Regions from separate parts of the Pseudarthrobacter phenanthrenivorans Sphe3 genome, predicted to be linked through region 2. Evidence: riboswitches for the same ligand, from Rfam matches in the RefSeq annotation. Region 2 holds a riboswitch; each other region holds the start of a gene.

Region 1 (2,255 bases), 1.3 Mb from region 2:
TGGATGACCAGACCATGAGCCGCTTCAAGGCCCTGGACCTCCACGTTGAGACCAAGCCGGACCTGACGCCCGTCACCGACGCGGACAAGGCGGCCGAAGAAGCCATCCGCGGCCAGCTCTCCCGTTCCCGTCCGCGCGATGCCGTCCTCGGCGAGGAGTTCGGCAGCACCGGGCACGGATCACGGCGGTGGATCATTGATCCCATTGACGGGACCAAGAACTTCGTCCGGGGCGTTCCGGTCTGGGCCACCCTGATCGCACTGGTGGATGAGGGCGAACCGGTGGTGGGCGTGGTGAGCGCTCCCGCGCTGGGCAAGCGCTGGTGGGCGGCGAAAGGCATGGGCGCCTACATGGGGCGTTCCCTGGCCGCGGCCACCCGCCTCAGGGTCTCCAACGTCTCCAGCCTGTCCGATGCCTCGCTGTCCTATTCGAGCCTGGGCGGCTGGAAGGAACGCGGCAACCTCAACGAGTTCCTGGGCCTCACCGAGGATGTGTGGCGGACCCGGGCCTTCGGCGACTTCTGGTCCTACTGCATGGTTGCGGAAGGCTCGGTGGACATTGCCTGCGAGCCTGAACTGAACCTTTACGACATGGCTGCCCTGGTCCCCATTGTGGTGGAGGCGGGCGGCCGCTTCACGTCGCTGGAGGGCGAAGACGGACCGTTCGGCGGGAATGCCTTGGCCACCAACTCCATCCTGCACTCCGAGGTGCTGCGCAGGCTGAACCCGGACCTCGACGACCTCCTCTGATCCATCGAATTTCCGACGGCGGCTGACTCCCCACAGAGGCGGCCGCCGTCGTAATGTTCGGTGAAGGGGCCCTTTTCCAAGCGGACGTAACAAAGCCCTTAACATTTCCGCCGGCTTTTAACCTTCCCTGCCCATGTCCTACGCTCTTAACCAGGTCACGAGTGCCAGCGCAAAACCCCGGTTTGCTGGCCGGCAACCCTCCATTCGCGGTGGGGTGCCCCGGGTGACGACCAGGCCGGTCCGGAACGGATGCGGCAAGCGCGGATTCCGTCACGGAGTCCTGTTGTGAAGTGAGGTCTTTGTGACAACTGCCACCGTCTCCCCCAGCGCTGCCATCCAGCCTGCAACCACTGCCCTCTTTGACCAGTGGCAGGCCGCCGCCGGCCGCCCGCTTGCAGCAGTCACCGGCGCTGAAATCCAGGCCCCGCTGATCCATGGCGGGCACGTCCGCTACGCGAACCTCGACTATGGTGCGTCCGCCCCGGCTCTGACTGTGGTGTCCGCGTACCTCAACGAGATCCTGCCCTACTACGCCAGCGTCCACCGCGGCGCAGGCTACGCGTCCCAGATCAGCACCTCCGTGTACGAGAACGCCCGCGCCATTGTCCGCGGATTCGTGGGCGGCCGCCCGGATGACTCCGTCATCTTCACGCGCAACACCACTGACTCGCTCAACCTGCTGGCAGGCTGCCTGCCCGCAACCGGCGGGGTACCGGACGGCGACGTGCTTTACCTGGACATCGAGCACCACGCCAACCTCCTGCCATGGCAGGGCGTGCCGCACCGCAGCATCGTCGCGGAAGACACGATCGCAGGCACCATCGACGCGGTCAGGGCCGAACTGGAACAGGGCGGAGTGAGCCTGCTCGCCATCACCGGCGCCTCGAACGTCACCGGTGAGATCCTTCCCATCCGTGCCCTCGCCGCCCTGGCCCACGGGCACGGCGCACGGATCGTGGTGGACGCAGCCCAGCTGGCCCCCCACCGGCGCGTGGACATCACCCCCGACGACGTGGACTACATCGCTTTCTCCGGGCACAAGCTGTACGCGCCCTTCGGCGCGGGCGTGCTGGTTGGCAGGGCGGACTGGCTCGACGCCGGCACCCCCCACCTTGCCGGCGGTGGGGCCGTGAAGGAAGCAAGGCTCGACGGCGTCAGCTGGGCAACCGGCCCAGCCCGCCATGAGGGCGGATCACCGAACGTCCTTGGCGCCGCCACGCTGGCCCGCGCCACCCAGGTCATCGCCGAACTTGACCAGGACCGGTGGCACGCCCACGAATCCGCCATCCGGTCGTTCCTCGTGGAGGGCCTGCAGGAGATCGACGGCGTTACGGTCCACCAGATTTTCAAGGACACCGACCCGGACACGGACACCATCGGCGTGGTCAACTTCTCCGTGGAGGGCTACGACGCCGGCCTGGTGGCCGCCTACCTGTCAGCGGAACATGGCGTGGGGCTGCGCGACGGCCGCTTCTGCGCACACCCGCTCCTGAAGCGGCTGGGGCT
Region 2 (2,255 bases):
TGCACGTCCACGTCTCCCGGCAGGGCCGTGGCAAGTTCCCGCGACTGGGACGGGAAGTAGAGCCGGTCAGAGTCCACGGCTGCCACAAAGAACCGCGCACCCGACCGTGCCAGGGTCTCGGGAAGCGGCCCTCGGTCCCGGCAGATGTCGTGGCTCATCAGGGCGTCGGTGATTGCGATGTAGCTGTTGGCGTCAAACCGCCGGACCAGCTTGTTCCCCTGGTGGTCCAGGTAGCTTTCCACCTGGTAGCGGCCGCGGGCAGCCAGGACGCCGCCCTGCAGGGGCGACTCCGGAGCCTGGGGTTCGCGGCCGAACCTGCCTTCGAGTTCCGCCGCAGAGCGGTAGGTGATGTGCGCAATGCGCCGGGCCAGGGCCAGGCCCTCCTCGGGGAACGGGCCGCCGTAGTAATCGCCCCCGTTGAAATTCGGGTCCTGGCGGATCGCCAGGGTCTGCGCCTGGGCGAAGGCGATCTGCTCGGCCGTGCTTGCGGCGCCCACCGAAATCACTGCGCAGCGCTGCACCCGCTCCGGGAAGGTGATGGCCCATTCAAGTGCGCGGGCTCCACCCATGGAACCGCCGAGCACCGCAAACCAGCTATTGATTCCCAACTGGTCAGCCAGCCGGGCCTCGGCCACGCTGCTGTCCCGCAAGGTGACGAGGGGAAAGCGCGAGCCCCAGGGTTTGCCATCCGGTGCAGGTGACGACGGGCCGGTGGACCCGTAGCAACCGCCCACGATGTTGATGGACACCACGAAGAACCGGTTTGTGTCCACGGGCGCGCCCGGGCCCGCGAGTTGCTCCCACCAGCCGGGCTCATCCGTGTCACCCCGGGTCACGTGCGTGCTGCCGGTCAGCGCGTGCTCGATCAGGACAGCGTTGCTGCCGTCCTCGTTGAGCCTGCCCCAGGTTTCGTAGGCCAGGGTGACGTCCGGCAGGTAACCGCCGCCCTCCAGCTGCAGCCCGCCGATGGAGGCATAGCGGACGATTCCGTGTTCGGGAACGGTGGTACGGGTGACGGTAACCGTCATGGCAAGACCTCTTCTACGCGCTTGCCCGCCGTCGAATGACCGGCAGGCCAGGTCTTCACCCGGGGCACCCCACCGCGGAAGGAGGGTTGCCGGCCAGCAAGCCGGGGCTGTCACTGGCACTCATGACCTGGTTCGAGTGTACGAAACAGGCCATGCCTGCCGCCAAGAGTGTGACTGGTTGTGACTTCCCCGGCTGCCGGCCAGGTGGTGCGGCAGGTTCAGGCTGCGGCGGCCTTGGCCGCCCGGAAGCCGGCTTCGAGGTCGGCCAGGATGTCGTCAATGTGCTCAATGCCCACCGAAAGCCGCACCAGCCCCGGGGTCACGCCGGCCACTTCCTGCTGCTCCGGTGAGAGCTGGCTGTGGGTGGTCGACGCCGGATGGATGACAAGGGAGCGGACGTCGCCGATGTTTGCCACATGGGAGTGCAGCTCCAGGGCGTCCACGAAGCGCTTGCCCGCTTCCGCGCCGCCGGCCAGGTTGAACGAGACGATAGCCCCTGTACCTTTGGGACCGTATTTGCGCCCGCGCTCGAACCATGGGCTGGAGGGCAGACCCGCGTAGGCGACCGATTCGACGTCGTCACGCGCTTCGAGCCACTGCGCCACTTCCAGCGCGGTGGCAACATGCCGTTCCACCCGCAGGCTCAACGTTTCCAGCCCCTGGGCAATCAGGAAGGCGTTGAATGGCGAGACAGCAGAACCCAGGTCACGCAGGAGCTGGACCCGGGCCTTGAGGATATAGGACAGGTTGGCACCCAGGGCACCGTCCGCCCCAAGGTCACGCGCGTAGACAAGGCCGTTGTAAGTGGGGTCCGGAGTGTTGAAGCCGGGGAACTTCCCGGGGTCCTTGCCAAAGTCGAAGTTTCCCGAGTCCACGATGACGCCGGCGATCGCGGACCCATGCCCGCCCAGGTACTTGGTAGCCGAGTGCACCACGACGTCTGCACCCCATTCCAGCGGACGGATGAGGTAGGGCGTGGACAGGGTGTTGTCCACGATCAGGGGGACGCCGGCGCTGTGCGCAACTCCGGACACGCCCTCAATGTCCAGGACGTCCTGCCGCGGGTTGGACACCACCTCAGCGAAGAAGAGCTTGGTGTTGGGCTGGACCGCGTCACGCCACTGCTCGAGGTTGTCAGGATCCGCTACGAACGTGACCGAGATGCCGAACTTCTTCAGGGTGTGGGCGAAGAGGTTGTAGGTCCCCCCGTAGAGGCTGGGACTGGCC
Region 3 (2,255 bases), 1.7 Mb from region 2:
GACGGCGGCGATGTCCACGATCTCCTGCATGGGGTTGGACGGCGACTCGAAGAAGACGGCAGTGGTGGGCTGGGAGAGCGCTGCGCGCCACTGCTCCAGGTCCGGTCCGTCCACAAATACGGTCTCCACGCCCCAGCGCGGCAGGATCTCGTTCAGGATCACGAAGCAGGAACCGAACAACGAGCGGGCAGCCACAACGCGGTCACCGGCCGCCAGCAAGGCACCCAAGGCGGTGAAAACGGCGGACATGCCGGACGCCGTCGCAAAGCACGCCTCCGTGCCTTCCAAAAGCCGGAGCCGCTCCTGGAATGTGGCTACGGAAGGGTTGCCGTAGCGGGAGTAGACAAAGCGCTCGTCCTCGCCAGTAAAGGCTCGTTCGGCGGCTGCAGCGGATTCGTACACGAACCCGGAGTTCAGGAAGACAGCCTCGCTGGTCTCCTGGAAGTTGGTGCGGTCCAATCCGCCGCGGACGGCCTGGGTGTCGGGGCTCCAGCCGGCGGCGTCTTCGTTGAAGGTCACTTAGTTCTTTCCCAGGTTGGTGGGCAGGCCGCGGTTCTTCCAGCCGTTGACGGTACGTTCGCCGTAGCGGTCCGGCTCGCCTTCGAAGCCCTCCAGGACGTTGTAGGAGGTGAATCCCGCCTGGGTGGCGGCAATTGCCGCGGCAATGGAACGCTGGCCGGAACGGCACAGGAACACCAGCTCGGTTGACCGGTCCTCCGGCGCCTGCTGCGTGAGGTCGTTGATGAAGTCCGGGTTCTGGATGCCGCCCGGGAAGGACCACTGGATGAAGAGGGGATCGTTGTCCGTGGCTTTGGTATCGGGGATGCCGATGTGCGCCCATTCGCCTTCGGTGCGAACGTCCACCAGCACAGCACCCTGCTGGAGCTTCTCCCAGGCCTCCTGCGGGGTCAGGTCTCCGGCGTAGCTCATGCGTGGCCCTCGCCGTCGAACTCGAGGTCGTCGCCTGCAGCTTCAAGGTCATCCACGGCGTCGGCCACTGCGGCGTCGGCGGAAGCGATGGCTGCGGGCAGGACCACGGCCTGGGCGACGATGACGCTGGTGCCGTTGAAGGTTGCCGCCGGGCTGCCGTGGAGCACATAGCCTTCCGTCAGGGCGTTGGAGATCCGTTCGCAGAATTCACGGTTGTCCGGTCCGCTGATCAAGCGGTAGGACAGTTTCTCTTCAGGGGCAGGTGCGTCAGACACGACGGATCTCCTTCTCTCACGCTTGCAACTCGAATCGGTCGATATGCCGAGTATTCACCTGAGGCACCCCGCCGCGGAAGGAGGGTTGCCGACCGGCCAGTCAGGGCTTGGCGCCGGTACTCATTACTCCGCAAAAACGTAACACTTGCCGCCGTGAGCCGCACCGCCGCCGTCGTCATGTTGCGTAACTGAACCGTGCAAGGCGCCGCGGGTAGGCTCAGCACCTCCCGTGAAGGTACGACGGCGGATCCGCCGGCAAGAAGGACGGCCAGCCCGCAAACAGAAAAGGCGCGGACCGCCTGTCGTGAGGCTGCGGTCCGCGCCGGAATTCCTTGCGGGAAGGGCTCCTAGACGAGCCCGGGGTAGCTGGCCATGATGTAATCGGCAGCGGCCGGGCCTTTCATGCGGAGCCCATTGTGGCCGGGGGCAACCCGGTGGTTCATTGCTGACCAGAAAGTTGACTCAGGGCGCGGCTTTTGCTGGTTGATGAAACACCAGCTCGTGTACAGGCCGTACAGCCGGTCGCTGTCGAGCGTGGATTCCGAGGCCTGGTCGACGTAGGTGGCTTCTTTGAGGAAAAGATCAAACTGCGAATGTGCCATGACGGCTTCCCTTCGCTAAGTGCGGTGGTGCCGCCGTTCGGCTACAGCAGCCAACCTCAATGCCGTGCACAGGGCAATGGGGGTTGTGGATGAAGCCCGCTATGACCACGGACTATGGGACGTGTCAATGCCGCATCTACACTGTAGACTTTACCCGTAGACTACACATCAGGCAAGCGTTTGGATTAACCCCTGCGGACTTGCTGCTAGCCAGGATGGAAACCATGGCCTCCCCCAAACCGACCAAGGCCGGTTACAGGCGAAAAGCCCCGCTGACCAGGGACCTCGTGCTCGCAAAGGCGCTTGAGGTGCTTGACAATGAGGGGCTGGATGCACTGACCATGCGCCGTCTAGGCCAGGAGTTGGACCGCGATCCGATGAGCCTTTACCGGTACGCGGAGAATCGGGCGGCGCTGCTCGACGGAGTCACGGAACTGGTGCTCAACAA

What was found. Region 2 has a riboswitch for S-adenosylmethionine ahead of metX (homoserine O-acetyltransferase MetX). Riboswitches for the same ligand answer to the same signal wherever they lie in the genome.
Region 1: linked by a shared signal. The riboswitch ahead of ASPHE3_RS12440 (aminotransferase class V-fold PLP-dependent enzyme) and the one ahead of metX (homoserine O-acetyltransferase MetX) in region 2 are both predicted to bind S-adenosylmethionine.
Region 3: linked by a shared signal. The riboswitch ahead of ASPHE3_RS18285 (DUF1737 domain-containing protein) and the one ahead of metX (homoserine O-acetyltransferase MetX) in region 2 are both predicted to bind S-adenosylmethionine.

Annotation. Positions count from the first base shown of each region.
Region 1 is NC_015145.1:2,675,073-2,677,327, forward strand. It holds gene hisN (histidinol-phosphatase) at 1-749, shown strand, start outside; SAM riboswitch class IV at 903-1,016, shown strand; gene ASPHE3_RS12440 (aminotransferase class V-fold PLP-dependent enzyme) at 1,051-2,255, shown strand, end outside.
Region 2 is NC_015145.1:1,421,005-1,423,259, reverse strand. It holds gene metX (homoserine O-acetyltransferase MetX) at 1-1,028, opposite strand, end outside; SAM riboswitch class IV at 1,041-1,156, opposite strand; gene ASPHE3_RS06535 (bifunctional o-acetylhomoserine/o-acetylserine sulfhydrylase) at 1,247-2,255, opposite strand, start outside.
Region 3 is NC_015145.1:3,936,517-3,938,771, reverse strand. It holds gene ASPHE3_RS18295 (O-succinylhomoserine sulfhydrylase) at 1-519, opposite strand, end outside; gene ASPHE3_RS18290 (rhodanese-like domain-containing protein) at 520-930, opposite strand; gene ASPHE3_RS18285 (DUF1737 domain-containing protein) at 927-1,205, opposite strand; SAM riboswitch class IV at 1,219-1,333, opposite strand; gene ASPHE3_RS18280 (hypothetical protein) at 1,553-1,807, opposite strand; gene ASPHE3_RS18275 (TetR/AcrR family transcriptional regulator C-terminal domain-containing protein) at 2,032-2,255, shown strand, end outside.